DNA from 3 places in the Bradyrhizobium sp. T-1 genome. Region 3 is predicted to be linked to each of the others. Evidence: riboswitches for the same ligand, from Rfam matches in the RefSeq annotation. Region 3 holds a riboswitch; each other region holds the start of a gene.
The links. A riboswitch is a leader RNA that binds a small molecule or an ion and turns the genes downstream of it on or off. The one in region 3 is predicted to bind cobalamin.

Region 1 (10,223 bases), 1.5 Mb from region 3:
GCATCGCGGTGATGCCGGGCAGCACGCGGATCGGCAGGTCCTGCCATTGCGGCGCCTGTTCGAGCGCCTCGAACACGGCCGAGGCCATCGCGAAGACCCCGGGATCGCCGGATGAGACGACCACCACTTGCCCACCCTCCGCAGCAAGCCGCAAGGCCTTGGCTGCGCGCTGCAGCTCTTCGCGATTGTCCGAAGGATGCAGCGTGAGTCCCGATCGCTGTGGGATGCGCGCGACATAGGGCGTATAGCCGAGAACGTCGGTCGCGGCGGCGAGCGCGGCGGAAACCTCCGGCGTCACCAGCGTCTCACTGCCGGGGCCGAGGCCTGCGATGGTCAGCGTGCCCGTCATTCGGCGGCGTCCGGAAGCCGGCCCTTGCCATGGACGAGCACGATCGCAAAGTAAGGACAGTCGGCGGCGTCGATCTCGGCAAGCCGCGCCACGCGTTCGCCCGGCATGGTGCCGCGCTCGACCAGCCAGGCATCGTCGAGCCTGCCTGCGGACGCAAGCGCACGGCGCACCTTTGCGAGATTGCGGCCGGTCTTCATGATGACGAGTGCATCGGAATCGCGCATGCGGCGCTCGAGCTCGGCTTCGGGAAGCGTGCCCATCAGCACCGTCGTCACGTCGTCGCCAAGCGCGATCGGCTGGCCGACGCCATTCCAGCAGCCGACCATGCCGGGAATTCCCGCGATCACCTCGATCTCGACACGGCCTTGCAAGCGCGTGTGCAGATGCATGAAGGAGCCGTAAAAATAAGGATCACCTTCGCAGAGCACGACCACATCGACAGCGCGCGCCAGTCGCGCCAGGCGCTCCGCCCATTCGTCGTAGAAGCCGGCCAGCAGCTCGACGTATTCAGCGCTGTCGAACGCAATCTCGGTCGTAACCGGATATTCCATGGGGTATTCGATGACGTCGGCCGCCAGCATGCCCTCGACGATGCGACGTGCCTGGCCGGGCCTGCCCTTCTTGCGGAAAAAGGCTACGTGCTTCGCACCGCGCACCGTGCGATCGGCGCGCACACTCATCAGGTCAGGATCGCCGGGGCCGAGACCGCAGCAGATGATGTGCCCCATGGCTACTCGCTCCGGCTCGCCAGCGCGTTCACGGCGGCAACCGTGATCGCGGAGCCGCCGAGGCGGCCTTCGACCGTCAACGCCGGCGTCGGCGGATCGGCCATCAGCGCGGCCTTGGATTCGGCGGCACCGACAAAGCCGACGGGACAGCCGATGATTGCCGCGGGCCGCGGACAGTCGCGATCCTCCAGCATGTTAAGCAGATGAAACAGCGCGGTCGGCGCATTGCCGATTGCAACGATCGCGCCATTGAGATGCGGCCGCCACAATTCCAGTGCCGCGGCCGAGCGCGTGTTGTGCATGGATTGCGCCAGCGCGGGAACGGCCTCGTCGCCGAGCGTGCAGATCACGGCATTGGCCGCGGGCAGCCGCGCGCGCGTAATCCCTTCCGAGACCATGCGGGCGTCGCACAGGATGGGCGCGCCCTTCTGCAGCGCGGCCCGCGCGGCGGTCGCCATGCCCGATGTGAAGCGGATATGCGCTTCGAGACCGACCATGCCAGCGGCGTGGATCATGCGCACCACGACCGGCTCCTCGTCGGGCGTGAAACGCACCAGATCGGCCTCGGCGCGGATGGTCGCAAAGGATTGGCGATAGATCTTCGCGCCATTGGTCTCGTAAGTGTGCGGCATCAGTGCCCTCCCATCAGGATGGAGGGATTCTTGACGATGTCGTCGCGATCCAGGCCGCGCAGGACGGGCTCGTCGCGCGTCGATCCGCCGCGCACGAGATCGAAGCCCGAAGCCGTCGCGACCAGTGTGATTGCGGCAGCGCCGGAATGGGCACACCCCTTGGCACAGCCCGAGACGTGAAGCCGCGCCGCTGAGCCGATGTTCGGCGCAAGCGTCGCGGCCAGGGCGCGGGTATCGGCATGGGCCTCGCGGCAGCGCGGCGCGCCGCTACAGGCAATGACGCGCAACGCGGGATCGAAGGCCTCGGTGATCAGGTCGGATGCGGACGGCATCGTCCGCTTCCCCTCGCTCAAAACCATCCGCCACGGCGTCGTCCGCAGCGCATGTCCGTAACCGGAGAGCTGATTGAGTGTCGCATGTGGCATCTGTCCGAAGGCGACACCGATCATGGCACCTTGTGGATAAAGACCGGGACGCGCGGCGGCCATGATGGGCGCAGGCTCTGCATCGCCGCGCAGGGCCGCCGGCAATTCCGCGCCGGCCGCAAGATGCGTTGCCATCCGCCCTCGCCCATCCCTGACGCCGGACCCGACGAACCAGCGAGCGACAGCAAGTGCGGTCGCCACGGCCTCGCCGCGCGCGACGCTGCGGCCGAGCCTGGCCCCGTCCGCACGCACCAGAAGGCCGCCAGCAGCATCTCGCTCGATCCGCACATCGGCGGAATTGCCGGCAAGCACGCGTGACTTGCCGTCGTCAATGGCGAAGCCGAACTTCGCGGGCAGCTCGAGCATGCAGTCCGCCAGCGCCTCCTCTAGCTCGGCGGCAAGCGCCTGGGTTTCGTCGCCATCGCGCCAAAACGGCGTGACCAGGATGTTGCGCCGGGATTCGGTGTCGGCATCCGGATCGAGCAACGTCAGTTGCGCAAGACCGTCAAGCAACAGCCGGTGGCTGCTCTCGCTGACGCCCCTGATCTGAAAATTGGCGCGGCTGGTCACGTCAATCAGACCATTGCCATGGCGCTCGGCGAGATGCGCGAGCCCGGCGGCCTGCGCCGCATCGAGCCGGCCTCCGAACGGACGCACTCGAACCACGAGCCCGTCGCCCGATTGCATCGGTCGCAACGCGCCGGGGCACCAGCCCTTGACCTTGGACGCGCTCATGATGCCTCCTTCAACGCAGCCGCGATCGAATTGCGGCGCGTTCGCCAGAGCGAGGCTTCGTGCAGACGCGCAAAACTGGCCTCCATTGCGGCAAGCGCCGCCGGATTTTCGCGGGCCATGAAAGCGCGGACGTCGGCATCGCCGAGGGTTGCGTCATAATAGAGATCGAACAGATGCGGCGGCACCGCACCGGCGAGATGCGCAAAGGCGGCCATGTGCTCCAGCGTCGCGGTGATCTCGGCAGCCCCGCGAAAGCCGTGGCGCATCATGCCGGCGATCCAGGCCGGGTTGGCCGCGCGGGCACGGACGACACGCGCGATTTCTTCGGTGAGCGTACGCGCATGCGGCTCGTCGGGCCGCGTCGTGTCGAGGTGATAAAGCGACGGCTCCGACGCGCCGAGATGCGCGGCCGCCGCCGCGACGCCGGCTTCATGCGCGGCATAGTCGGCGGCGAGCAGAAGATCGGTTTCCGGCAGATCCTGGAGGTGGACGAAAGCATCGGCCGACGCGAGCCGCTGCTCGATCCCGGCGCGATCGGGCTTGATGGCGCCATCGGCGGAGAATGCCCAGGACGACGCCGACAGCCAGGCCTCGCCGGCCGCATGGCGCGTCTCTGGCGTGAAAGCATCGGGGATCGCCGAGAGGCCAACACCATATTGTCCGGGGCGCGGTGCGAACACGCGCGAGGCACGGTGACGATAAGGATTCTCGTCGCCTTCATCGTCGCACGATGCAAGCGCTTCCGTGGCGGCTTCGAACAATTGCGCAAGTCCTGCGAAGACATCGCGGAACAGGCCCGACACGCGCAGCGTGACGTCGATGCGGGGACGACCAAGCTCGGCCGGTGCGATGATGTCATAGCCGGTAACGCGGCCGGAGGCGTGATCCCAGCGTGGCGAAAGTCCGGCGAGATGCAGCGCCATCGCAAACTCCTCGCCTGCGGTGCGCATCGTCGCCGAGCCCCAGAGATCGACGATGAGGCCTTTCGGCCAGTCGCCGTGATCCTGCAAATGACGACGCAGCAGCTCTTCGGCGAGTTTTATCCCTTGCGCATGCGCCGACGGCGTCGGCACCGCACGCGGATCGACGGCGAAAAGGTTGCGTCCCGTCGGCAGCACGTCTTGCCGCCCGCGATAGGGCGAGCCCGATGGCCCCGGCGCAACGCGCAAGCCCGCAAGCCCGGCCCGCAGCGCATCCCGCTCCGCTTCGCCACAAGCGCCACGGCCGAACACGTGCAGGCCGTCGCCGAACTGGCTTTCCTTGAGATCGCAGACGAAGCGATCGATGCGCGGGATCGCTTCGGCGGGCGCCGCCGACGCGTCGAGGCCGAGATCGTCTTCGAGGCCCGCAGCGCGCGCCTCGTCGCGGATCGCGGCGATCAGGCGCTGGCGGCGGGCGGGGTCGAGACCGTCGGCAGTCGAATATTCGTCAAGCAGGCGTTCGAGCCGGCGGAGGCCTTCGGGCACCGCGGATTGTTCGAGCGGCGGCGGCAGATGGCCGATCGTGACGGCGCCGGTGCGCCGCTTGGCCTGTGCGGCCTCGCCGGGATCATTGACGATGAAGGGATAGACCACGGGTAAATCGCCGATCAGCGCTTCCGGCCAGCATTGCGAGGACAGCGCGACGGATTTCCCCGGCAGCCATTCCAGCGTGCCATGCGCGCCCATGTGGACGACGGCATCAATCCCCTGCTCGCGGAGCCAGAGATAGAACGCGACATAGGCGTGGCGCGGCGTGCGGGCGAGATCGTGATAATCGGAATCGCGCGTCATCGCGTCGCCGCGCTCGGGCTGAACTGCGATGATCGACTGGCCGGACTGGATCGCAGCGAAGTGGAACACACCATCACGGCAGTTCGGATCGCTCTCAGGCGTGCCCCAGGCTTGCGCGAGATCGTCTTGCAAACTTTGCGGAAGACGCGGGAGTGCGGCACCATAGTCGGCGACGCTCCAGGTCAGGTTCTGCTTGAGCAGCGTCTCGCCGAGCGCCCCAACTGGTTCAACATTGAAGCCGGCATCCCCGAGGTCGGATACCAATGCTTCGACCGAAGCGAGTGCATCGAGACCAACGGCATGCGCGATCTGGTGCAGACGGCCGGGATAGTTCGAGAGCACGATGGCCAGCCGTTTCTCGGCGACCGGTGTCTCAGCGATACGAAGCCAGGCCGCAACGCGTGCAGCGACGGCCTCCACACGCTCCTGATCCGGCCGATGCGCCAGGTGCGAGAACTGGAGATCGGGATCACGCTCCGCCGCTGACTTGAAACTCACCACGCCCGCGAACAGGCGGCCGTCGACCTCGGGCAGCACCACATGCATCGCGAGATCGCCGGGCGACAGGCCGCGCAGCGAGTCCGCCCAGTCCTCGCGCCGCGCCGACGACAGCGCGACCTGGAACACGGGACACGATGCGACATCGAACGGTGTGGTGCCGTCCTCGCCCATCGCAGAGAACGCCGTCGCGTTGACGATTGCGGCCGGAGGCTTCTCTACGAGATGTGCCCGCAACCAATCCCCGACGCCTGCGGCTTTCAGCGACGTCACGAACACGCCATACGCGTCAAAGCCTTTCTCGCGTAGCGCGGCGATCAACGCATCGACCGGCCTCGTGTCCGCGGCGGTGAGATAGGAGCGATAGAACGCCACCAGAGCGCGCGGCTTCTCCTCGCTCGCCGCCGGCGCAGCAATGACGCCACGCGCCGGATCGTAAAAGCCCATCTCGGGCACGTTCATCTCGCCAACGACCGGGCCTGCATAAAGACCGGAGGCCAGCGCGAGCTGCGCGATCGCGGCTTGCGCGGCGACCGGGCCGCCGGTGTCGCACAGCACCTTGAGCCGGCGCAGCGTCGAGACCGGCAGGGTCGAGTACGCATCGAGCCTGATGTCGTCGCGGCCATCGGCCGGCAGGACGGCGAGCACGATGCCGCGATCCTTCGCGAGCTGCTGGAGCGCCGCGAGGCCGTAAGGCCAATAGGACTCTCCGCCGATCAGGCGCACCAGAATGCCGCGTGCCTGCGTCAGCGTGCGTTCGACATAGGTATCGACCGACAGCGGATGACGCAGCTCCGCAAGATTGGCGAGCCGCAGCGACGGCAGACTGTCGCGGCCACGCCGCCAGCCGGCGGCAAACGCCGCGAGATCGGAGTCCGAGAACGAGAGCACCACGAGATCGGCCGGATCCTGGCCGATGTCTCTTGGCGTCGCGGTCTCCTCCAGACCGCGGCTCTCGCGGAAGACGACGTGCATCAGACTCCCAATCCCGCTCGGATCGCGGCCTCGTCGATATCGCCGTGCTCGCCGATCACGACGAGCTTCGACTGCCTGCCGCCTGCACCCCACGGCTTGTCGAACTGGTGGCGCACGCGTTCGCCGACAGCCTGAAGCAACAGGCGCATCGGCTTGCCCGCGACCGCGAGATAGCCCTTGGCACGCAGCACGTTCTGCTCGCGCGCCAGCTTCTGGACCGATGCGACCAGCGCATCGATATTGGTGACCTCAGGAAGATCGATCACGACGGAGGCGAAATCATCATGCTCGTGCTCCTCCTCCCCATCATGATGCGAGGGACGCGCGGCGAGATCATTCTCCGCGGCGGCGCCGAGGCCGAGGATGACGCGCGCATCGATCGCGCCGTCGGTGATGGGCAGCATCGGCACGCGGCGCGGCATCTCGGCGCTGATCGCGGTCTTGGCGGCTTCGATGCCGGCGGCGCCGGCGAGATCGGCCTTGGTCAGCAGCACGATATCGGCGCAGGCGATCTGGTCCTCGAACACTTCGGACAGCGGCGTCTCGTGATCGAGATTCTCGTCCGCCGCGCGCTGTGCTTCCACCGCATCCGGATCCGGCGCGAAGCGGCCGGCGGCGACGGCCTCGGCATCGGCGAGCGCGATCACGCCGTCCACCGTGATGCGCGAGCGGATCTCCGGCCAGTCGAACGCCTTCAGCAAAGGCTTCGGCAGCGCGAGGCCCGAGGTCTCGATCAGGATGTGATCGGGCCGCACCGGACGCGCCAAAAGCTTCTCCATGGTCGGAATGAAATCGTCGGCGACGGTGCAGCAGATGCAGCCATTGGCGAGCTCGACGATGTTCTCCTCCGGGCAGTTCGCGTCTGCGCACGATTTCAGGATCTCGCCGTCGACACCCTCGCTGCCGAACTCGTTGACGAGCACGGCGAGCTTCTTGCCGCCCGCATTGCTGAGCAGGTGCTGGATCAGCGTCGTCTTGCCGGAGCCGAGAAAGCCGGTGACCACCGTCACCGGGACTTTTGCGAGCGAGTTCATTCAGCGGCCTCCGGCAACGTGGCAATGGGGGGAATGCGGGCAAGCGATTGCTTGCGGAAGATTTCGGGACGACTGCGCCAGGGCACGAGGCCATCGGGCGCGGCGGCATAGGCGGCGGCGCCGGCGACGACGTCCTGCGCGTTGGCATCCGAGAGGCGGCCATAGACGTAGGACCAGCGGCCGGGCGCACTGAGGGCGACCGAGCAGCCCTGGTTGCATGCGGACAGGCATTCCACGGGAACCACAGTAACGCCGTCGGGTACGCCGGCCTCGAGGATCGCCCCATGCAGGCGCTTGCCGGGCGTCGTCTCGCCCTCGCCGAGCGTCTGGCCGGCGCGGCAGGTGATGCAGACGTGCAGTGTGACGGTCATCGCCTCTTCCAGAATATTGAGCGGGAGGCGAAGAGGCCCACGGACCGTTCTTGCGAAGGCCCGTTTCCCCGTCGCGGAACACCCCGTCCGCCGGTCCAAAAATCGTCCGCGTTGGCAGGTCTCCCGGCTTGCGGAGCAGGGTTTCCCCTTCGATCCCCGCCTTCCCGATCCGCAAGATGGATCAGTGGCTTCGGGCATCTCTCCGGTCACGGTCGCGGGGGCGGCTGCATTTTGGACCCAAATCTTGCCGATTCGGACCCTATCGCATTCCCTCTTCGCCTGTCATAGGACAGGAACCAACGCCGGGCCACCATTTGCCCCCGGCCGCCTCTTGTCAAGCCGAAGGACCCCATCCGATGACGCCTGAACCGGATACCCAAACGGCCCAAGAAACCGACGCCAAGACCGACGCCAAGCACGCCGCGAAAATGGCTAAGATCAAGGTCGCCCGCGACAAGATCATGACGACCAAGAGCGGCGAAAAGGGCCTCATCATCGTCCACACCGGCGCCGGCAAGGGCAAGTCGTCTTCCGCCTTCGGCATGATCGTGCGCTGCGTCGCCCATGGCTTTCCCTGCGCCGTGGTGCAGTTCATCAAGGGCGCCTGGGATACCGGCGAGCGGCGCCTGCTCACCGGCCATTTCGGCGAGCTCTGCCAGTTCCACGCGATGGGCGAAGGCTTCACCTGGGAGACGCAGGACCGCGCCCGCGACATCGCCGCCGCGCGCGCCGGCTGGGAGAAGGCGAAGGAGCTGATAGCAGATGAAAGCCTGCGCATGGTCGTGCTCGACGAGATCAACATCGCGCTGCGCTACGACTATCTCGACATTGCGGAGGTCGTCGATTTCCTGAAGACCTCGAAGCCGCCGATGACGCATGTCGTGCTCACCGGGCGCAACGCCAAGGATGAGCTGATCGAGATCGCCGATCTCGTCACCGAGATGACGCTGGTGAAGCATCCGTTCCGCTCCGGTATCAAGGCGCAGGCCGGCGTCGAGTTCTGAAGACACGATGGCGCGCGCATTGATGATCCAGGGCGCCGGCTCGGACGTGGGCAAGTCGCTCATCGTCGCCGGCCTCGCGCGCGCCTTCACGCGGCGGGCCTTGCGCGTGCTTCCGTTCAAGCCGCAGAACATGTCGAACAATGCCGCCGTCACCGTCGACGGCGGCGAGATCGGCCGCGCCCAGGCGTTGCAGGCGCTCGCCGCCGGCGTCGAGCCGCACACCGATATGAACCCGGTGCTGCTGAAACCCGAGACCGATATCGGTGCGCAGGTGATCGTGCAAGGCAGGCGCATCGCGACCGCGCGGGCGCGCGACTATGCGGTGATGAAGCCCTCATTGATGGGCGCGGTGCTGGAGAGTTTTGAGCGGCTGAAGGTGCGCGCCGATCTGGTCCTGGTGGAAGGCGCCGGCAGCCCGGCCGAGGTAAATCTGCGCAAGGCCGACATCGCCAATATGGGTTTTGCCCGCAAGGCCGACGTGCCGGTGGTCCTGGTGGGTGACATCGATCGCGGCGGCGTCATCGCCCAGCTGGTCGGCATCAAGACGGTGATCGACCCTGACGATGCCGCGATGATCCAGGGATTTGTCATCAACAAATTCCGTGGTGACCCCACGCTGTTCGATGACGGCTACAGGCTGATCGCGCAAAAAACAGCTTGGCGCGGCCTTGGCGTGCTGCCCTGGTTTTCGCGCGCCGGCGAGTTGCCGGCCGAGGACGCTCTGGGCCTCAGCGATGCGCGTAGGCCCGGCCAGTGCAAGATCGCCTGCCTTGCGCTGTCGCGGATCGCCAATTTCGACGATCTCGATCCGCTCAAGCTCGAACCGGGCGTCGATCTGGTGATGGTGCGCCCGGGCGAAGCGATCCCTGGCGATGTGCGCCTCGTCATCATCCCCGGTTCAAAATCCACCCGCGGCGACCTCGCCTTTCTGCGCGCGCAGGGCTGGGACATTGATCTGCTCGCGCACCATCGCAGAGGTGGCCATGTGCTCGGCTTGTGCGGCGGCTATCAGATGCTGGGGCGCAGCGTCGCCGATCCCGACGGCATCGAAGGTCCCGCGGGTGACGCGCCGGGCCTCGGGCTGCTGGATGTGACGACCGTGATGAGTCCGCAGAAAACGTTGACGCGTGTTGTGGCTGTGCATGCGGCGACGGATCAGCCGATCGCCGCCTACGAGATCCACATCGGCCGTACCGACGGACCCGATCGCGCGCGACCGTTTGCGAAGCTCGATGGCGAGCCGGAAGGCGCGATCTCAGCAGACGGACGCGTGCAAGGCAGCTATTTGCACGGCCTGTTCACGTCGGATGATTTCCGCAAGGCGTTTTTGGCAAAGCTCGACATTGCCGCAGGCGACGAGCCCTATCATGCCAGGGTCGAGAGCGCACTGGATGCGCTCGCCGATCACATCGAGAAGCATCTCGACGTCGACGGCCTGCTCGCGCTAGCGCGCTAGGACCGCGGCGAGGCGCGTCCATTCGGCTTCGCTGCCGGGAAGCCCGAGCCGGAGCCAAGTTGGATTTTGTACGAAGACGCGCGACCAGATATGGTCACGCGCGAGCTTTTCTTGCGCAGCGAGTGCATGTGGCGTCTCATAGAGACGGAACAGCGAAGCGCCGCCGACGAGCCGCCAGCGCTGCCCCCGCGCCATTTCATCGAGACGAGCCCCGTCACGCGCCAGCCGTGCTGATGTCGCCTCA
Region 2 (10,223 bases), 1.5 Mb from region 3:
CCTCGCGCCGGTTGACCACCCAAGCAGCTTTCATGCCGTGAGTTGATCGCATCGCTCTCAAAGGGCGCGGCAGCTTGTCCCGAATTTGCGCTTCCGCGTGCGCTCTTCGCGCTTCTGCGGACAAATCGTCCCTCTGGGCCATAACCATGCAATGACAGCAACCATGCTATGACAGTGTGCGGAACCTCTCTCCGCATCTTGGGTTGTTAAACTCAACCCTTACCCCCGATTCCCTCCCGGAGTTACACGAATGACTTCAGCCGACCGGCCGGCGACGCGGCTCGCCACGCGCCTCTCGTTTCTGGTCGCCGGATTCGGCCTCGCATGCTGGGCACCGCTGGTGCCGTTCGCGAAGGAGCGGCTCGCGGTCGATGACGCCGTCCTCGGCCTGCTGCTGCTCAGCCTCGGGATCGGCTCCGTCGTTGCGATGCTCGCGACCGGAATTTTGAGCGCCCGTCATGGCACCAAGCCTATCATCATCGGGGGCGGGATCGGCCTCGCGCTGGTGTTGCCCCTGCTCGTCATTACCGGCACGTCCGTGACGTTGGCAATTGCCTTGCTCGCATTCGGCGCGGCGCTCGGCTCCATCGACGTCGCCATGAACATACATGCCGTCGAGGTCGAACGCGCGGCGCGACAGCCGCTGATGTCGGGCTTTCATGCGCTCTTCAGCATTGGCGGCTTCGCTGGATCCGCGGTGATGACGGCGCTGCTGTCGTTTCATCTTGGACCGCTGGCGAGCGCGTTGATCTGCTCCGTGCTGATGCTGATCGCGATGGCGCTCGCCTCGCCGCGCCTGCTGCGCAGGGCGCAGGCGCAGGAGGGACCGCTGTTCGTGCTGCCGCATGGCATCGTGCTGTTGCTGGCGCTGTTGGCCGCCGTCACCTTCCTGATCGAAGGCGCGATGCTCGACTGGGGCGCGCTACTCGTCATCGACGCGGGTCTCGTTAGCGAGGCACGAGGCGGGATCGGCTACATCGTGTTCTCGATCGCGATGACCATCGGCCGGCTGGGCGGCGACGTCGTCGTGGCGCGTATCGGTGACCGCGCAACGCTGGTCGGGGGAAGCCTGCTTGCGATCGCAGGCCTGGCGGTGCTGCTGCTGGCACCGAGCCCGGCCATCGCCATTGCCGGCTTCCTGCTCATCGGCCTCGGCGCGTCGAACCTGGTGCCGGTGCTGTTCCGCGGGGCCGCAACGCAGACCGCGATGCCTACGGGGCTCGCGGTGGCGTCGATCACCACCGCCGGCTATGGCGGTGTTCTGGTTGGCCCTGCCGGCATCGGTTTCGTCGCCCACGCCGTCGGCCTGCCGACGGCGTTCTGGATGCTCGCAGCGCTGATGGGCCTCGTCACATTATCCGCGCGCGCCGTCACCACAAAATAGAAGGGCGCGCCACGGCCTGCCGTGACGCGCCCTGCAATGAGGGTCGTGCGGGCTTTACGCGCTCGCCTGGGTCACGAACTTGGTGTTGAGGTACCCCTCGATCGCCTCGAGGCCGCCTTCGGAGCCGTAACCGGAATCCTTGATGCCACCAAACGGCACTTCCGGCAGCGCGAGACCGTGATGGTTGATCGAGACCATGCCGCTCTCGACGTCGGCGCCGATCGCCTGCATCGTCTTGGTGGACGTCGTGTAGGCATAGGCCGCCAAACCATACGGCAGGCGGTTCGCCTCGGCGACCACTTCATCATAGCTGCGGAACGACGTGATCGGTGCCAGCGGGCCAAACGGCTCCTCGTTCATGATGCGGGCATCGCGCGGCACGTCGGTAATGACGGTCGGCTCGAAGAAGAAGCCTTCGTTGCCGATGCGCTTGCCGCCGGCCTGCACCTTGGCGCCGCGCTGAACGGCGTCGGAGACGAGACCTTCCATGGCGTCGACACGGCGCGGGTTGGCCAGCGGGCCCATGCGGGTATCCTTGTCGAGGCCGTTGCCAACCTTCAGGCTCTTCGCCGCCGCCACGAATTTGTCGACGAAGGGCTGGTAGACGCTTTCATGCACCAGGAAGCGCGTCGGGGAGACGCAGACCTGGCCGGCATTGCGGAACTTGTTGGCCGAGAGGATCTTGGCGGCGTTGTCGAGATCGGCATCCGCAAACACGATCGCCGGCGCGTGGCCACCGAGCTCCATCGTGACGCGCTTCATATGCAGGCCCGCTAGGGCAGCCAGATGCTTGCCGACCGCGGTCGAGCCCGTAAAACTGATCTTGCGGATGATCGGATGCGGAATGAGATACTCCGACACGTCCGACGGCACGCCGAACACCAGCTGGACGACGCCGGGCGGAATGCCCGCGTCGGCATAGGCGCGCACCAGCTCCATGCAGCTTGCGGGTGTTTCTTCCGGACCCTTGACGATGATCGAGCAGCCGGCGGCGAGCGCGGCCGAGATCTTGCGCACCGCCTGGTTGATCGGGAAATTCCAGGGCGTGAACGCCGCGACCGGGCCGACCGGCTCCTTGGTCACGAGTTGGGAGACATTGCCCATCCGCGGCGGCACGATGCGGCCATAGGCGCGGCGGGCTTCCTCCGAGAACCAGTCGATGAGATCGCCGGCCAGCATGGTCTCGCCCTGGGCTTCCACGACCGGCTTGCCCTGCTCCATGGTCATGACAGGCGCGATCTCGGCGGCGCGCGAGCGGATGATGTCGGCGGCCTTGCGCATCAGCTTGTAGCGATCGAACGGCGAGGTCTTGCGCCAGACCTCGAAGCCGGCCTTGGAAGCCTCCAGCGCGCGGTCGAGGTCCGCCTTCGAGGCGTGCGGGGTCCTGCCGATCGGCTGGCCCGTTGCGGGATTGAGGATGTCCTCCGACTTGCCGGAGGTGCCGTCGGTCCACTCGCCGGCAATGAACATCTGAACTTTCGGGTACATCCTTTGGCTCTCCTGCGTGATTTCAACGGCGGGACTGACACCCCGCCCAATAAGTGGGCGCAGAGCTACACCGAAAGGCAGTCCCCGGAAAGGGAGCAGCAGCGCATCACTGATCTTCCCGGCGGCCATGCACGTCATGCAGCTCAGGTTGAAAATTTCGCCTGCAAACGCCGCCAGCCGACCACGATGCCGGTGACGGAGAACACCAGCCCCAGCGCACAAAGCCCGACGATCAGGACGTCGCGCAGGCGCGGATGCGCCATCAGGACCGGGAAGTCGAGCGTGTGCAGCGCGCTGTAGGCCCAGCGATAGGCTCGGCGCGAGCCATCCAGCCGTTGCAGCACGCTGCCGTCGGCGCCGTCGACGTCGAACCAGAGATCGCCGCAGCGGGAGCGGTAGACCGGCGCGCCGGGAACGATGGAATGCGCGGGATAGTCGTCATTGTCGGCAAGAACAGATGCAACGCCGCAGCCTGCCGCAATGCGCGTCGTCAGGCTGAGGACGTCCTGCTCATCCAGGAACGCCATCTGCCGATCGCGAGTCGGCTGTCCCGCCTTGGTCAAGGTCTGGCTACCAAGACCGGTGCGGTCGCGCCGAAAGACATTCGCGTTGAAAGCAAACCATTCGACTTCGCGCGCTGAAGTCGACAGCGGCTGCTGATAGGGCGACGGAGCCCCGCGCCAGTCCGGCACCGCATTCGTCACGCCGGCCTCAGCCGGGGTTAGTTGCCCGCGCGAGAATAGGCGACCGTGATCCATGGAGAGCCAGCCACTGAAGATCCAGGTCAGCACGAACGCCGTCGCCGCGAGACCGACAATATGATGGAGAGCGTGCCAACCGCGGTAGGGTGAGCCGATCAGCCCTCCTCGCAACCTGATCCGGACAATCCCGACCACCGCGCCCAGTGCCGCAGCGATCAACGCCAGCAGCGATAAGGTCCAGACCAGCCGATCCCACAGCGGCCAGTCGCTTCTCAGGACCGTCGGATAGATCCAGTGCAAGACGCTGCCGGCGAGGTTCCAGCCTCGCTCGAACCGCGTTGTATCCAGCACGACCTCGCCGGTGCGCGATGAGACGTACACTTCCGTTCCGGCTGCGTCGCCGAGAGCGATGCGGAACAGTGGCCGATGACGATCGAAGCCGTTCGGCACGCTCCATTGATCGTAATCGGCGCGCGCAATGATCGTGGCGTGTGTGACATCAAGCCTGCGCCCGCGAGCATGATCTTGCACGATGGCGAGCGCGACGTCGGGGGATTCCACCGATGCATCGGCCCCATCCGATGCACGAACCGACCTTACACGCGACGGTCCCGACACGAGATAGACCGGCCCATCGCTGCGCCGGATCAGGCGAACACGCGTGGCGTCCGTGATCCCGCTCGCGACGACTGCGCCGCCGACCGCCATGATCGCCTCGCCGCGCTCCACCGGCGCGAGCCCGGCAAAGCGCTCCGCTTCCGTCAACACTGGAAACGGAACGAAGTGCATCACGATTCCGCTCGCGAACCACATCGCGAACAGGAGGCAGAACGCGATCCCGAGCCAGCGGTGCGAGAGGATGATCGCGCCCATCATCCGGTCAGCACCCTACCATTTGAACGCCGCAGAGATCTCGTAGGTCCGCGGTGCGCCCAACAAGATTTGGTCGGGATAGAACGGGTCACCCCAGATCGCGTAGCGCTTGTCGGTGAAGTTACGCACCCGGAAGGTCAGGCGGGCCTGGTCGACCGCATTGAACACCGTCTTGGGGATATCGACGAAGGCGTAGACATCACCGACGGTGTAGGCATTCATGGTCACCGTGTTGGCGTCGCTGTTGTAGCGGTCGCCGACATGGCGGCCGGCGATGCCGAGTTCCACCGGCCATGGCGTGAAGAAGCGCCAGGACGCGCCGGCATTGGCGACGATGCGCGGCACGTTCGGCGGCGTGTTGCCCGAGAACGAGCCCCCGGCAAAGTCATAGTCGGCATAGCGCGCATCGACATAGGCGATGTTGCCCCAGAGCCGCAGAGGCTCGATCGGGCGGATCGACCCGGCAAGCTCGACGCCTTTGGACTCCTGCCGTCCCGCAATATTGAGCGTCTGGCCGCCGGCCGCGGCATAGACGTTCTTGCGGACGATATCGTAGGCCGAGAACGACCACTCCGCCCTGTTGTCCCAAAATACGTGCTTGACGCCGGTCTCATAAGTGCGCGCGGTCGTGAGATCCAGCTTCTGGGTCGGTCCGAGCAAAAAGATGTTGTTGGCCGAGATGTCGGCGCCGGTGGCGTACTGGCTGAAGAAGGTCAGGCCCGGAACGGCTTCCCAGGTGTAGCCGATGCGGCCGGTGACGGGCGCCCAGGACTTCGTGAACGGAAAGCCCGTATTCTCCAGACCAAACTTGTCGGTCGAATTGCGGTCGAGCCCGATATGCTCGGCGCGCAGGCCGCCGATCAGCGAAAAGGTCCGCGTCAGCTTCAGCCGGTCCTCGAACGACAGCGCCTCGTTGTCGATGCGCGCGGTCTGCTGCTTGGTCGTGAGCAGGCCGTAGAAGCCCCGGTTCGGATCGACGAGATCAAAGGAATCGCTTGGGAAATTCGCAGCACCCGGCCGGACAAAATCGAGGTAGCTCGACGACAGTGTCGTGACGAGACGATTGTCGAAGCCTGCGATGTTCGCATCCCAGGTCAGGTCGGTGATGTTGCCGACCAGGCGCTGGCTGTGCGCCACGTAGAAGCGGCTGCGATCGACCGTGTTCGTGGCCGTATTGAACGCCTCGACCTCGTTGTTGAACCACGAACGTTCCGCGCCGTAGGCATAGGCCTGGCTCTTCAGCGTCAAATCGGGCGCGAGCTTCAACTCGAAACCACCGCGCAGCCAGACCTCCTGTGCAACGTTGCGATTGTCGAGCACGTTGTAGTTGGTGTTGAAGGTGCGATCGTCGATCGTAATTGGTCCAAGATTCGATTTAGTGAAATCCGACACGTAGGTACCCGAGACGATGCCTGCCGTCGCGTGCGAGCCGCTGAAAGCGACCGGCACCAGCGGCGCGCCCCAATAGGCCTTTCCGCGGTCCTCGCGATATTCGATCGCACCCCAGACCTTGAGGCTGTCGGAGATGCGGTAGTTGAGCTGGCCGGAGACGTCGAGCGTCTTGGTATTGGTGTCGTCGGCAAACCCGTTGAGCGTGGAGCGGCTGATGTCGAAGCGGTAGTCCAGGCCCTGCACATTGGTGCTACCACCGGAGCCGTAATATGCGCGGAACGAATTCAGGGAGTCATATGAGAAGTCCGCCTCGTTCCGGATCGGCCCTGTGTGCGGCTGCTTGGTCACAAAATTGATCGCGCCGCCGGCGGCGCCCTCACCCGAGATCAGCGAAGCCGGGCCTTTCAGGATTTCCACAGCTTCGAGATTGGCGGTGTCCATGACCCGCGAGGTCATGTTCTGCGGGCCGATCTTGATGCCGTTGTAGAGCGTGTTGATCTGGCTGTTGGTGAAGCCGCGCATCGAGAAGGCCGAGGGCTCGGCCGGATTGTCGCCCGCAGTGACGCCGACCGCACCTTGGGCCACGTCGGAGACGGTGCGATAGCCCTGCTCGCGGATGGTTTCGGCGGAGATCACCTCGACGGTCGCGGGCGTCTGCCGCACCGTCAGGCCGAGGCGCGAGGCGCTCTCGGCGACGGCGTTGCTGTTGAGCGGCGTTGGGGCTACGGCGTTGGGCACGACCGGCTTGGACGCAGCCACTGCCACGACTGGCCTGCGCGCAGCCGTGCGGCGTGCGCTTGCCGCGTCCCGGCCGGCTGGCTTTGCCCGCTTGCGGGATTGCGGCGGCGATACTTCCACAGCCGGCAGTCGCTCGCGGGCCTGCTGCGCCAAGGCAGCTGGCATGTCGATGGCGACAAAAGACGCGAGAGCGGTGGACGCGAGCAAAAGGCGGCGCGGTTGTACAATATCGATGGAAAACACGGTCCTGGACCTCGGTGTGACGTCAGTGGCACGTCACCGCGAACCAAGGTCCCATCTTCCGGCTGTCAGCCGTCCGATGAAGCCGAATGTCTGTACTCCCCGACCGACATCTTCGCGTGTGACCACGGCTGACGGCAGGTCTCCTGGCTCGCGGGTCGTGACCGCTTCGTCGCCTTCCCGGGACCGAGGACCCAGTGGCTCCTGACGAAGGATTCACCGCTTACAGTTGCGGGGGCAGCTACGGCATTGGGGACAATGTCCCCGCACCGCATTCCCTTTTCATCCCCTTTCGGGGAAACCGTCATCGCCATCTAGGATTACGGCGAAGACGGAGTCAATGTGCCTGTTGCGGCGATATTGCCACAGCGGCCAACTTCCCTGGGAGATCTGCATGGAAGGCGAGACCTTCCTCTGGCTGATACGACACGCCCCCGTCGACGGCACCGCAGGCACCATCCATGCGAATGATGCGCCCGCCGATCTCGGCGACCGCGCGCAACTGGAGGCGCTGCGCCGGTGCCTTCCACTGAATGCCGCGAGCTATGCCAGCCCGGCCCGGCGCACGGTCGAGACCGCGCGCGCGCTCGGGCTTGACGCCGTGCTGGTACCCGAGTTCGGTGAGCAAAATTTTGGCGACTGGACCGGCCGACGCCATGACGAGCTCGCGGCCAGCGGAGGCGAGGCCTATGCGCAATTCTGGAGCGATGCCGCGCGCGGACGGCCTCCGGGCGGCGAGAGCTTTGAGGATCAGGTCGCGCGCGTCAGGCTGGGCCTCGCGCGGATCGGTGCCGGTCCCGCGACGCTCGTCGTGCATTCCGGCACGATCCGCGCCGCGCTCTGCATCGCGCTCGACCTGACGCCACAAGCCGCCTTGCGCTTCGTGATCGATCCGCTGTCGATGACCCGGATCGACCGGCTCGCGACCGGCTGGCGCGTCGGCTCGGTCAATCAGCGGATCAGTTAGGACGATCCGGCACATTGGCCTGCGCGAACGTCGCCATGTCATTGTGAAGCGCGCAGGCCGACCGCACCAGTGGCAGCGCGATCGCGGCACCTGATCCCTCGCCGAGCCTGAGGTCGAGGCTGATCAGCGGCTGCACGTTCAGCGCGCGCAGCACCAGCCGATGCCCCTGCTCGGCCGATTGATGCGACGGCAGCAGGAACGGCTGACACGATGGATTCAGCCGCACCGCTGCGAGCGCGGCAACCGAGACAATAAACCCGTCGATCAGCACGGGAATGCGCGCCTGCGCAGCCGCGATGATCGCGCCTGATATCGCCGCGATCTCGAGACCGCCGACGGCGCACAGGATGTTTTCGGGCGAGGCACCAGCGATGCCATGACGCGCAATTGCAGCATCGATTACGCGCGCCTTGTGGGCACGGCCGGCAGCATCGACACCGGTGCCGCTCCCTGCGATTTCCCCGGCGTCGATGCCGAGCAGGCTCGCGGCTATCGCAGCCGACGTCGTGGTGTTGCCGATGCCCATCTCGCCGAAGATCAGCAGATCAGGCTGATTGACCTTCGCCCGCGCCACTGCACGCTGCCCGGCCTCGAAGGCGAAGGCCAGCTCCGCCGGCGCGAGTGCAGGCTCAATGCTGAAGTCGCGGGTACCGTGGCGCGACTTGTCCGTGACAATGCCCGTCATCTCGTTCTGCGCCAGCGTGCCGGCATCCACGACCTCAAGGCTCGAGCCGAGCTCGCGTGCCAGCACCGAGATCGCAGCACCACCGGCGGCAAAATTCGCCATCATCGCGATGGTCACGGCCTGCGGATAGGCCGACACGCCTTGCGCGACGATGCCGTGATCGCCGGCGAAGATGATGATTGGTACGCGCACGGCGCGCGGGCGTTCGGTTGCCTGCAGGCCGGCAAGCTCGATCGCGAGTTGCTCGAGGCGGCCGAGCGCGCCGGTCGGTTTTGTCAGTTGCGTCTGCCGCGCGATCGCCGCTTCGCGATGGACGACGGAAATCTCGGGGCATTTTTCGGTAACCCAATCGGGGAGCATGCTGCCTCGCTTATGGCCTGCGCTTGAGGATGTAACTGTCCATGATCCAGCCGTGCTGCGCGCGCGCGTCCTGTCGGGCTGCGACGATGCGCGGGCCGACCTCAGTCAGCGCGCCGGATAGGATGATCTGATCGGCCATGCCGAGATAGGCACCCCACCAGATGTGAAGGCCTTCCGGATCGAGCGACTGGAACGCGGTGCCGCCGTCGAGCATCACAACAACGGTATCGACACCTTGCGGCCAGCCGCCTTCGCGCAAGCGACGTCCCGTCGTGACCAGGAAGGGTTCGCCGATGTCGTTGAGCGGCAGCGCATGCACCGCGCACAGTGCCTGGATCGAGGTGATGCCGGGCACGACTTCAATCTCGGGCAACGGATCGAGCCGCCGCGCGATGCGCAGCGAGGAATCATAGAGCGAGGGATCGCCCCAGATCAGCAGCGCGACCTTGCCATCGCCACCGAGATGATCCGCGATCGTCTGCGACCAGGCCGCGGCGACTGTGTCGTGCCAATCGTCCACGCCCTTGCGATAATCGGCTTCGCCGGCGTCGCGCACGGGAAGATCGAACTCGGCAATGCGCGTGGTGCCGTTCGTGAGCAAATCGGCGCAAATGGTCCGCCTGAGATCGGCGAGATCGGATTTTGCGGTCCCCTTGCGCGGGATCAGGACGAGATCGGCAGCGTTGATGGCTTGAATCGCGGCGCGCGTGAGCTGCCCGGGATCGCCGCAACCGATGCCGATCAGCGAGAGCGTCGTCATGACGACCCGCCCTCCGCCAGCGCCCCGAACATGATGACGGCCGCCGTGGAAGCCGCGCCACCGCGGGCAAGCTGCTCGGCCAGCTCGGCAATGGTGGTGCGCATCAGCCGCTCGTCGGAACGGCCGAGGGATTCTGCAAATAACGCCGGAGTGTTCGGCGCAAGGCCGTGCTCGATGAGCTTTGCGACCAGCGCCGGAAAGGTGCGCCGGCCCATATAGACCACTGTCGTCGCATCCGGATCGGCGAGCGCCGTCCAGTTCAAATTCAGCGGCAGCTCGCCGGTGACATCGGCGCCGGTGACGAACTGCACCCGGCGAGAGGTGTGGCGACGCGTCAGGGGAATGCCGGCCCGCGCGGCGGCAACGCAAGCCGAGGTGACGCCGGGAACGATCTCGTAGCCGATGCCGGCCTCCCGCAACGTCTCGAGCTCCTCCTCGAGCCGACCAAAAATGCCGGCGTCGCCCGACTTCAGCCGCACGACCCGCGCCCCCGTTGCGGCATAGTCGACCAGGAGGCGGTTGACGTGGTGCTGTTTCGTCGACGGCCGCCCTGCCCGCTTCCCGACTGCGACGAGGTTCGCGCCGGGCCGTGCGAGATCGAGGATCGCGCCCGAAGCGAGATCGTCGTAGAGCAC
Region 3 (10,223 bases):
TCGCACGATGCTCGCCCGCATCGCAGAGTTCGAGGCCAGCCCGCCGGCGGCCGATTGGGACGCTGCCTGGCGGATGGACAGCAAATAGCCGTCCGTCTCTGAATAATTCATTCTACTCCATAACGATGTTCGCCGTGACCTAAATTGCGGGCTTAGGTTCACTGTCCCTAAGGCGTTTGATGGGGATACGCCGATGACAGAACTTGAGGACAGGCTGGAGCGGTTCGAGACACTCACCGCCGAATGCGAGCTGATTGCCAAGCTCGCTACCGACAGCACCAAGCGCGAATTCTACCTGAAGCTCGGGGAGCAGTATCGCCAGCTCGCGGTGGACATGCGCCACGTGATCGCGACCAAGGCCGCCGCCTGAGGCGGCCCAGGGGGTTCAGTTGGAGCGAGGCACGATGCGGAGCATTCGTCTCATGACGAGCCGGTGCCCGGTCGCAATCCGTTTTTAACAATTGAGCCGCATCCTGTGTGGGAAGCAGGGAGTCGTGCAGTGCGATTCCCCGCGGTGGGAATGCCTGGGCAAGTTTGCGATGCAATGTTGCCCGCGAACCTAGCTCGTCCGACGGTTGACATCCCATGCGCCTGATTGCGGTCATCCTGTTTGCGCTTCTGACGGCAGCCTGCAACCAGGAGCAGGACGTCACCGGCTCGACCCCGCTTTGTCCGATGCGCAACTACACGTCCTACAATCCCCGCGACATGAACCAGTGTGTTGCCGCCTGCAAGTCGTGCGACCACGGCAACACGGTGACCTGTACCACCTCCTGCACGCTCAAGGGCGCGCGGTGAGGAAGGGGTCGGGCGGGCCTGATTAGCTGCGCGCCGCCTCGCCCCGCAATTCCGGGAAGATGGCTTCATCTTGAAGGATGACATTGGCTGTTCGCTGGTAGTGCGCCGTCAACAGCATTACCGCCAGATCGCAATCGCCGCTCAGCACCGCATCCATGATCGCCGCATGCTCGTCACCGACGTGGCGCGACGGAAAGGCCTTGCTGATCGACAGCCGCCGGTAGCGATAGAGCTGGTCGGCCAGCTGGCCGCAGAACGCGATCAGGGATTGCGAGCCGCATTGGCCGATCAAGGTGCGATGGTAGATGCGATGCAGCTTCTCCCATTCGGGATTGTCTTCGAATTCGGTGGCACTCAACGACCGCGGCACGCGGCTCAGCCGATGGTGTGCCAGGACGAGCTGTTCCTCCCAGCCCGGCGTGGACGCTGCCATGGACTCGCGTAGCGCCAGGGCCTCGACCCAGCAGCGCGTCTTGGTCAGCTCGGCTAGCTCGGTGCGGCTGACATCCTTGACGTAGAAGCCGCGCTGCTCGCGGACCTCGACCAGTCCGTCGGCAGTGAGCCGGTTGAGCGCCTCCCGCAGCGGCGTTTGGCCCGTCTGATAGGCCTCCATCAGAAACCGCATCTGCAGCTTGCGCGACGGGGCGAGGCGTCCGGAAAGCAGGTCCTCGCGCAGCCGGTCATAGACATGGCTCGCCTGCGTCGATGGCGCTGGCAGGGGAGAGGCCGCAGTCAAATCCACCGTTCTAGGCTCCGTTGTTCGCTCAGCAGGCGGTCGTCATCATATACATCCGATGATGATTCATAAAAATGTATAAATTTTTGTTGCGATATCGATTTTGTGTAATAAAAGGGGCGTGCGGGTCGTGAAGGTGCGACCGCGATCAAGAAAGCCACGCCTGGTCTGCCCGGATAGTGGCCTGATGGAGGAGTGCGTTCATGCCCCGGTTTCCGGTGACAGCGCTGCGCAGCGTCGATCTCGGCACGCCGGACCTGGATCGCTCCGTAAGGTTCTATTGCGAGGTCTGGGGCCTTGCGCTCGTCACGCAGGCGGCTGGCATCGTCTACCTGCGCGCGACCGGCAGCGATCATCACGTCGTCGCGCTCTATCAAAGTGAGTTGCCGGAACTCGGCGCGGTGACATTTCGCGTCGCGCACGCGGACGATCTCGATGCCATTGCCGCCAACGCGGTCAAAGAAGGCGCCCGGCTGGTGAGCAGTCCGGCTCCCAGCGCGGCGCCCGATGGCGGCATGGTGATGGCCGTTCGTGCGCCCGAAGGTGGCATCCTGCGCTTCGTTCACGACGATGTCGGTCATGCGCCGGAGCCACGGCAAGGCGATCGGCCCGAGCGGCTTGCGCACGTCAATCTCAACAGCACGGATGTCGATCGCTCCGCCGGTTTCTACGAAAGGGCCCTCGGCTTTCAGCTGACCGACCGTTCGAAGGCGATGGCGTTCGTCCGCTGCAACAGCGATCACCATGCGGTCGTGATCGCCGACGCCAAAGTCAACGGACTGAACCACGTTGCCTTTCTGATGCCGAACCTCGAGGCGGTGATGCGCGGCTCGGGGCGCATGATCGATTCCGGTTTCCCGATCGCCTGGGGCGTCGGTCGCCACGGCCCCGGTGACAACGTGTTCTCCTACTTCATCGACCCCGTGGGGACCGTGATCGAATACACCGCCGAGGTGCTGCAGGTCGACGACAGCTACGTCGTGCGGGGTCCGGATCATTGGGTCTGGCCGCCGGGCCGCACCGATCAATGGGGCATCGCGCCGCCCAAGGCCGAACACGTCAAGGCAGCGCAACTGTCCGTTCGCTACGCCGCGCCCTGAGCGCGATGATCCATCAACCACGCGAAACGAGGTATCGAGGTCAGTGTCCGGTTCGAACCGCGCGAACGAATTTCAGGTCGTTGTGGTGGGCTTCGGCCCGTCAGGGGCCGTTGCCGCGAGCCTGCTCGGCGCGGAGGGCATCCGGACGCTGGCCGTCGACCGGGACCGCGCAGTCTATGACAAGCCGCGCGCGATCGCGCTCGATCACGAGATTCTGCGGCTGTTCGACAATCTCGGCATGGCCGGGCAGCTCGCTCCGCATATTGCGCCGTTCCCGGCGTCGGAACATTTCGGCGCGCGCAGCCAGTTGATCCGCCGCATCGACATGGTGAGCGAGCCTTATCCGCTCGGTTACACCCCGACCATGGTGTTCACGCAACCGCCGGTCGAGGAGATCCTGCGCGCGCATGCGGGATCCTATCCGTCGGTGGTCGTCGAGCTCGGTACCGAGCTCCGCCAGCTCAGCCAGAACCCGAACGGCGTGACGCTTGAGCTTTGCGGCGACCACGGTACGCGCAACGTCACTGCGGACTACGTCGTTGCCTGTGACGGTGCGTCGAGCGCGGTCCGCCGCCAGCTCGGGATCGGCTTTGACGATCTGGTCTTCGACGAGCCCTGGCTGGTGGTCGACCTCAGGGTCGACGGCGTGGGACTTGCGAAGCTGCCGCGCACGGCGGCGCAGTTCTGCGATCCGTCACGGCCGACCACCTATATCGTCGGGCCGGGCTCGCATCGGCGCTTCGAGATCATGCTGCTGCCCGGCGAGGATCCGCGCGCGATGGAGCAGCCCGAGCAGGTCTGGCGGCTGCTGGCGCGCTGGCTCACCCCCGACGATGCGACGCTGTGGCGGGCGGCGAGCTATCGCTTTCATGCCCTCGTCGCCAGCAGATGGCGCGAAAGGCGCGTCTTCCTTGCAGGAGATGCCGCCCACCAGCAGCCGCCGTTCATCGGTCAGGGGATGTGCCAGGGCGTTCGTGATGTCGCCAATCTGGTCTGGAAGCTCGCGCGCGTCTTGCGTGGAAATTCCGGCGAGGCGCTGCTCGATACCTATCAGGACGAGCGCAGTGCCCATGTCCGCGAGCTGACGAGCCGCATCAAGGCGATCGGCCACGTCATCTGCGAGCGCGATCCGGAAGCCGCCGCAGCGCGTGATGATCGCATCCTCGCCGAAGGCGGCGGCGTGCCGCGTACCATCACCCGGCAGGAGATCGTGCCGCCGCTCAGTTGCGGCCTGCGCGCCGACGTGCCGCATGCCGCCAATGGCGTGTTGTTTCCCCAGCCATGGGTGTCGACCGCGGACGGCCGGCAATTGCTCGACACGGTCTGCGGTGCCGGGTGGCGGCTTGTGCTGCGTGGCGACAGCGCGTTGGCGCGGTCGCGCGCGGTCGCGGCACGCGCGGCGGAAATCGGCATGCGCCTGATCGCCATCGCGAAAGCCGACCACGATCGGGGGCCGGGCGTTCTGCGGGAAGAAAGCGGCGTCGTGACGGACTGGTTCGCACGGCACGCCTGCGCGGCCGCGATCGTGCGCCCCGATCATTACGTCTACGGCGTTGCGACAGACGAAGCGGCACTAGCGGCGATGCTGTCAGGTCTCGCGGCGCGACTTCAATGAATAAATCAACGATAAGATTCAACAGGGGGAAATGATGCCATCATCGGCGAGCTTGACGACGGTGCCCGCGCGTGCCTACGCGGTTCTCATCATGCTGTTTCTGTTTCAGACGATCAATTTCTTCGACAAGCTGGTCTTCGGTCTCTCCGCGGTGCCGTTGATGAAGGAGCTGTCGCTCAGCCCGAAGGAGTTCGGCCTTATCGGCAGCAGCTTCTTTCTCCTGTTCTCGCTCTCGGGCATGGCCGTCGGGCTGTTCGCCGTCGGCCGCTATCCCGTGAAGTGGATATTGATGCTGCTGGCCGCCATCTGGTCGGCGACGCAGCTTCCGGTGTTCTTCTCGAGCTCTGTCATGGTGCTGGTCGTGTGCCGGATTCTTCTCGGCGCAGGCGAGGGGCCGGGCCTGCCGACGGCGTTGCACGCCTGCTACAACTGGTTTCCCGCCGACAAGCGCAGCGTTCCGAGCGCCATAGTCTTGCAGGGGATCAGCGTTGGACTTTTGGCCGGCGGCCCGCTGCTGACCTATGTGATCGTCAATCACGGCTGGCGCACCGGCTTTCTGGTCTGCGGCCTGCTCGGCATCGCCTGGATCATCGCCTGGAGCGTGATCGGCGGGGAGGGACCTTACGCAGCGGCGAACGCCGGTCACGATGCGCCTGCCGCTGCGCCGAATGTGCCGACACGGCTCCTGTGGTGCGATCCGACGGTGATCGGCGTCATCATCATGTCGACCATGTCGTACTGGATCGTCGGCATCTCCGCGACATGGCTGCCGCCGTTCCTGCAGCTCGGGCTCGGCTACAAGCCGACCGATGTCGGCTGGATCATTTCGGCCATTTACATGTTCCAGTCGCCGCTGCTGCTCAGCGGCTCCTGGATCACGCAAGTGCTTCAGCGTCGCGGCTGGAGCTTGCGCGCCTGCCTCGGCAACGCATCGGGATTGGCGCTGCTGATCGCGGGCTCGGCGCTGCTGCTCAGCATCGTGACCTCGGGCGCGCTTCAGCTCGTCTGCGTGGCGATCGCCTTCGCTGCGCCCAGCCTGACCACGATCTTTGGGCCGGTGGCGCTTGGTGCCGTGGCGCCGGCGGCCCAGCGCGGCCGGCTGATCGTCGTGATCTACTCGGGCAATGCGGCATCCGCACTGTTCTCGAACGCGCTGACCGGATGGATCGTCGGTGAGGCGGGCAGCAACAGCGCTCTCGGCTACGCCCACGCCATGACGTTCACCGCCGGGATTCTCATCGTCGGCGCGGTGGCCGCATTTGCACTCATCTTCCCGGAGCGGACCATCGCGCGTTTTGCGAAGACCTCTTCGCGGCCATCTTCAGCTACTGCTCTTCCTGCCACGTCGACCTGATCGGCCTATCTCAAGGACACCAAATGAAATTCGCAAGCTTTGAAATCGACAACGTCGCCTCGTGGGGCCTGGTGGAGGGCGACAGCGTGGCCGATCTCGGGAGTCGCTACCCCGACCTGAAATCGGCAATCGCGGCCGGCAGCCTGGCCGAGGCGGCCAAATCAGCCGCCGGCGCCAAGCGTCATCCGCTGGCAAAGATCAAATTCCTGCCTGTCATCCCAAACCCCGACAAGATTCTCTGCATCGGCCTGAACTACGAGAATCATCGCAAGGAGACCGGCCGCACCGAGGTCGAGAACCCCACTGTGTTTGGCCGCTTCGCCAACAGCCAGACCGGCCATCTCACCAACATCATCCGCCCGAAGGTGTCGACTCAGCTCGACTTCGAGGGCGAGCTCGCCGTCGTCATCGGCAAGCCCGGCCGCTACATTCAGAAGAGCGAGGCGTGGGGCCATGTTGCCGGCTATGCTTGCTACAACGAAGGCAGCGTGCGCGACTATCAGCGCCATACCCACCAGTTCACTCCAGGCAAGAACTTTCCGGCGACCGGCGGCTTCGGCCCCTTTCTGGTGACGCCGGACGAGGTCGGCGACGTCGGTCCGCTGCGCTTGCAGACCCGGCTCAACGGCGAAGTGGTGCAGGACACCACCATCGATCAGATGATCTTCGATATCCCGCGCCAGATCGAATATTGCTCGCAGTTCACTCGGCTCGAGCCCGGCGACGTCATCGCCACCGGCACGCCGGGTGGCGTTGGCTCCAGGCGCACCCCGCCGCTCTGGATGAAGGCTGGTGATGTCGTCGAAGTCGAGATCGACAAGGTTGGCTGCCTGCGCAACGGAATTGCCGACGAAGCCTGAGCTCGCGCACGACACGTTGGCCTGCACATCGCGGCAACGGTCTGGCGTTGGTGATGCGCGACGGAACACTGGCGCGGATGCGGCCGCCATCGGGAACAGCGCGCGCTGAACCCGCTTGGCGGTGCCGGGGCACCGGAACGATTCACATGGGTTAATCATTAGAGGAGGGCGGCAGGACGCGGAGTCCTATGGAATGGGTATGCTCGATCCCGGTCGATTTCTGGTGTCTTGCTCGCATTGCGAGGCATGGCCGATGGCCGCCAATGTCAAGCGCTCGAGCTGGTCGGCATCGCCGCACGAAGTTCGCTTCGTTTGCCCGCGCTGCCGCCGCGAAGAGACCGCCATCATCTCCGCCTCCGGCGAGCTGACGCCGATCAAGCGCATCGATGTCCCGCCGCGCGACGTCAAAGCGGCTTGGGCCCAGGCCCAGCAGCGGGCAAGAGGGCGGGCATAGCCCGCCCGTCTCAATAACAATAAGAGGGCGGGCATAGCCCGATCGTGTTTTGGAACCCGGCCACCTGTCTGACGTTTCCGCTTCGGCTCCACCGCATCGAGGCTGGCCGCATGATCAGCGAGCATTTCGACACCCGCACACGGATCAACATGAAGCTGGCGCTGGACCGGGTCTGCCGCCATCGCCCCAGTGGCGAGGACCATGGTTTCCGAAGGTTGGTCGCCGAAAACATCATCCGCTGCGCGCTGACCGGCCGCACTGGCATCGGTCAGCTCGTCGATGCCGGCGAACGGGCAACGATCAGGACGCATGCGGCGCGGGAGCCAGTCTGATTGAGCCGGCGCAAGCTTCGGTGCGATGGTTCGACGCTCATTCCACCGGCCGATTGACTCGCCGCGCAGGCGGCCCCTAAATTGATCGGCGACGGTTCTCTTCACGGAGATCAAAAGGGAACGTTGTGCGGGATGTCCTGACGCCAGGATCTTCCTCAAGCAGCGGCTGCCCCCGCAACTGTAAGCGGCGAATCTTTCGTCATATGCCACTGGGAATCTCGGTCCCGGGAAGGCGACGGAGAGGTCACGACCCGCGAGCCAGGAGACCTGCCGTCAGCCGTGGTCACACGCGAAGATGTCGGTCGGGGAGTACAGACATTAGCTTCACCGGAGCAAGCGAGCGCTCTGCCGTGAAACCTCGTTCGCTGTGACGTGCCACTGACGTCATACCGAGGTTACAAGAGTGTCCTGTATTGTCTCTGCCGCCAGGCGCTTTGGCGCCGGCCTACTCACGTCCGTTTCCCTGTATTTGCTAGATCTTTCCGTCGCCCAGGCGCAGCAGTCCGCGTCGCCCAACTTGCTGCCACCGGTTGAGGTTGCGCCAACTGAGTCCGCGGCCAAGCCGCAGGTTCCCCGGCGTTCGACCGGCAAGCGCGAGCGCCAGCACATCGTTCGCGCGCCAAGGCCGGAGCCGCTGGCATCGCCGCCTGTGCCGGGGGTGTCCGCCGCCAATCTGTTTCCGACAGTCGTCGTCAGTCCAACAGGCGTCGTTACGCCGGCGAATCTGGTTGCGAACTCGGTGACAGTCCTGACCGCGCGCGACATGGAGCGCGATCAGCGCGGGACCGCGTCCGATGCGCTCAGCGCCGTTCCCGGGCTCAATCTGGTCCAGACCGGCGGACCGGGCGGACAGGCCTCGATCTTCATGCGTGGAACGAACTCGAACCATACCAAGGTCCTGATCGACGGCATCGACGTCAGCGATCCCAGTAGTCCGAACCGGTCGTTCGATCTCGGCAAGCTGCTCACCTCCGACCTGCAGCAGATCGAAGTGCTGCGCGGTCCGCAAAGCGGTCTCTACGGCGCAGACGCGCTTGGCGGGGTGATCTCCATGGTGACGAAGAAGGGCGATGGTCCCGCCCGGGTGACCGGGTCAATTGAAGGCGGCTCGTTCGGTACGTTCAATCAGACGACCGGGCTGAGCGGCTCGCAGGACCATTTCAACTACGCGTTCAACGTTGCGCATTTCCACGCCAACGATGTGCCGGTGACGCCGGTCGAACTGCTGCCGCCGGGTCAGAAGGCGATCGGAAACTATCACGACAACATGACCTATTCGACCAAGCTTGGCGCCGATGTCAGCGAAAACCTGGCGCTCAACGGCGTCGCACGTTACACCGACGCTACGTTGCGCTTTACCGGCGACACGTTTGATCCCGTGACCTTCGCGAGCTTCCCCGCGGCTGCGCAAAGCACGCAGACGGTGCACCAGCTCTTCACACGGGGAGAGGCCGTCTGGTCTGCGCTCGACAACCGGATGAAGAGCTATTTCGGCGTCAACCATACCAATCACTGGAATTACAACATCTCCCCCGGCGATGCGATGCCGACCATCACCACCGGCGATCGCATCAAATACGATTGGCGCACCACGACCGAGCTTGCGCGCAACAACAATTTCATCATCGGCGCGGAGCACGAGACCGAAACTCTGCAAACCGCGACGGTCTCCGCGCAGAACGTCAACAAGGCCGGATATATGGAACTGCAATCCCAGCTGCGGGACCGTGTTTTCTTCACGGCCAACGTCCGGCAGGACGACAACGAGCGGTTTGGCGGGCATCCGACCTTTCGCCTGGCCTCCGCGGTCATCGTCCCGGTCGCGGACACGAAATTCAAGGAAAGCTACGGCACGGGATTCAAGGCGCCGACCCTCAACCAGCTCTTTGTCAGCTTTCCTGCGTTCTTCTTCTTTGCCAATCCAAACCTCAAGCCGGAAGAGAGCGTTGGTTATGACGCCGGCTTCGAGCAGCCTTTGTTCAACGACCGCGTTCGCTTCGGCTCGACCTACTTCCGCAACAACATCACGGACCTGATCCAGAGCATGTCCGATGCCGTGACGTTCACCAGCACCAATGTGAATATCGGTAAGGCGATCACGGAGGGCACCGAAAGCTTTGTCGCGGCTGCGATCACCGATCGCTTGCGCGTTCGCGCCGATTACACGTTCACCCGCGCCGTCGATGCGACGGCGGGACTGGAGCTCCTGAGGCGTCCGAAAGAGAGGTGGAGCGCAAACGTCATCTGGGATCCGATTGATACACTGACGCTGTCGGCAACCGTGTTGCACGTCGGAAGCTTCGTTGACGGGAGTCGCGACTTCAGCATTCCGCGTCTGCTGGCCCCGGCTTACACGGTTGCCAACGTGGCGGCGGAATATCTGGTCACCGATCAGCTCAAGGTGTTCGGCCGGGTCGATAACCTGGCCAACGCGCATTATCAAAATCCGACAGGATTTCTGCAGCCGGGCCTGGCTGTCTACGGCGGCATCCGCCTGGCCAACCACGATGTTAGGTAGCGGGGGAGAGAAAGCCCCAGGCATGGCTGCCGAGCTCCGGCGAAACGTGTTACAAATCCTGCAAGGAAATCGCTCCATGACTGTCGCTGTCCTGCCGCGCTACGCCGACCGTTTCCGGCTTCATCCGGTCGAGCGGCGTTATGCGTCGATGTTCTGCTTTGCGCTGTTCGCCGCGACGCCCGTCTGGCTGGTCGGCCTTGTCGCCGCTTGCGAAATCGCCCGTCCGTTCGGGCGGGGACGGGCGACTGCTTGAGCAGCGAAGTCCATTGGCGGGACGACATCGCGTCGCTGGTGTTTCCCGTCGCCGGCCACGGCGCGATCTGCGCGGTGCACCGGGGCGCGTTCCGGACGCTGCTCGGCGCCGAGCCCACGCCGGAGGCCTGCCTCGGCTATTTTCGGCGGCTTGAGGCCGTCTTTCGGGCCGCCGCCGGCGCCAAGATCGCCCGCCGGGGCATT

Region 1: another riboswitch for cobalamin. It lies ahead of ACWAT4_RS26735 (DUF1636 family protein); the one in region 3 lies ahead of ACWAT4_RS19345 (TonB-dependent receptor plug domain-containing protein).
Region 2: another riboswitch for cobalamin. It lies ahead of ACWAT4_RS26655 (TonB-dependent receptor); the one in region 3 lies ahead of ACWAT4_RS19345 (TonB-dependent receptor plug domain-containing protein).

Annotation. Positions count from the first base shown of each region.
Region 1 is NZ_CM132115.1:5,514,444-5,524,666, forward strand. It holds gene cobJ (precorrin-3B C(17)-methyltransferase) at 1-349, opposite strand, end outside; gene ACWAT4_RS26710 (precorrin-2 C(20)-methyltransferase) at 346-1,077, opposite strand; gene ACWAT4_RS26715 (precorrin-8X methylmutase) at 1,080-1,709, opposite strand; gene cobG (precorrin-3B synthase) at 1,709-2,869, opposite strand; gene cobN (cobaltochelatase subunit CobN) at 2,866-6,114, opposite strand; gene cobW (cobalamin biosynthesis protein CobW) at 6,114-7,148, opposite strand; gene ACWAT4_RS26735 (DUF1636 family protein) at 7,145-7,519, opposite strand; cobalamin riboswitch at 7,616-7,835, opposite strand; gene cobO (cob(I)yrinic acid a,c-diamide adenosyltransferase) at 7,876-8,523, shown strand; gene ACWAT4_RS26745 (cobyric acid synthase) at 8,531-9,979, shown strand; gene cobD (threonine-phosphate decarboxylase CobD) at 9,968-10,223, opposite strand, start outside.
Region 2 is NZ_CM132115.1:5,499,378-5,509,600, forward strand. It holds gene ACWAT4_RS26640 (MFS transporter) at 251-1,384, shown strand; gene ACWAT4_RS26645 (NAD-dependent succinate-semialdehyde dehydrogenase) at 1,439-2,872, opposite strand; gene ACWAT4_RS26650 (PepSY domain-containing protein) at 3,016-4,449, opposite strand; gene ACWAT4_RS26655 (TonB-dependent receptor) at 4,462-6,819, opposite strand; cobalamin riboswitch at 6,936-7,137, opposite strand; gene ACWAT4_RS26660 (histidine phosphatase family protein) at 7,211-7,783, shown strand; gene cobT (nicotinate-nucleotide--dimethylbenzimidazole phosphoribosyltransferase) at 7,776-8,828, opposite strand; gene cobF (precorrin-6A synthase (deacetylating)) at 8,839-9,588, opposite strand; gene cobA (uroporphyrinogen-III C-methyltransferase) at 9,585-10,223, opposite strand, start outside.
Region 3 is NZ_CM132115.1:4,020,944-4,031,166, forward strand. It holds gene ACWAT4_RS19295 (adenylate/guanylate cyclase domain-containing protein) at 1-88, shown strand, start outside; gene ACWAT4_RS19300 (hypothetical protein) at 194-370, shown strand; gene ACWAT4_RS19305 (hypothetical protein) at 586-798, shown strand; gene ACWAT4_RS19310 (GntR family transcriptional regulator) at 821-1,540, opposite strand; gene ACWAT4_RS19315 (VOC family protein) at 1,738-2,634, shown strand; gene ACWAT4_RS19320 (bifunctional 3-(3-hydroxy-phenyl)propionate/3-hydroxycinnamic acid hydroxylase) at 2,678-4,249, shown strand; gene ACWAT4_RS19325 (MFS transporter) at 4,281-5,603, shown strand; gene ACWAT4_RS19330 (fumarylacetoacetate hydrolase family protein) at 5,627-6,463, shown strand; gene ACWAT4_RS19335 (hypothetical protein) at 6,717-6,917, shown strand; gene ACWAT4_RS19340 (hypothetical protein) at 7,028-7,249, shown strand; cobalamin riboswitch at 7,325-7,538, shown strand; gene ACWAT4_RS19345 (TonB-dependent receptor plug domain-containing protein) at 7,767-9,767, shown strand; gene ACWAT4_RS19350 (hypothetical protein) at 9,844-10,020, shown strand; gene ACWAT4_RS19355 (hypothetical protein) at 10,017-10,223, shown strand, end outside.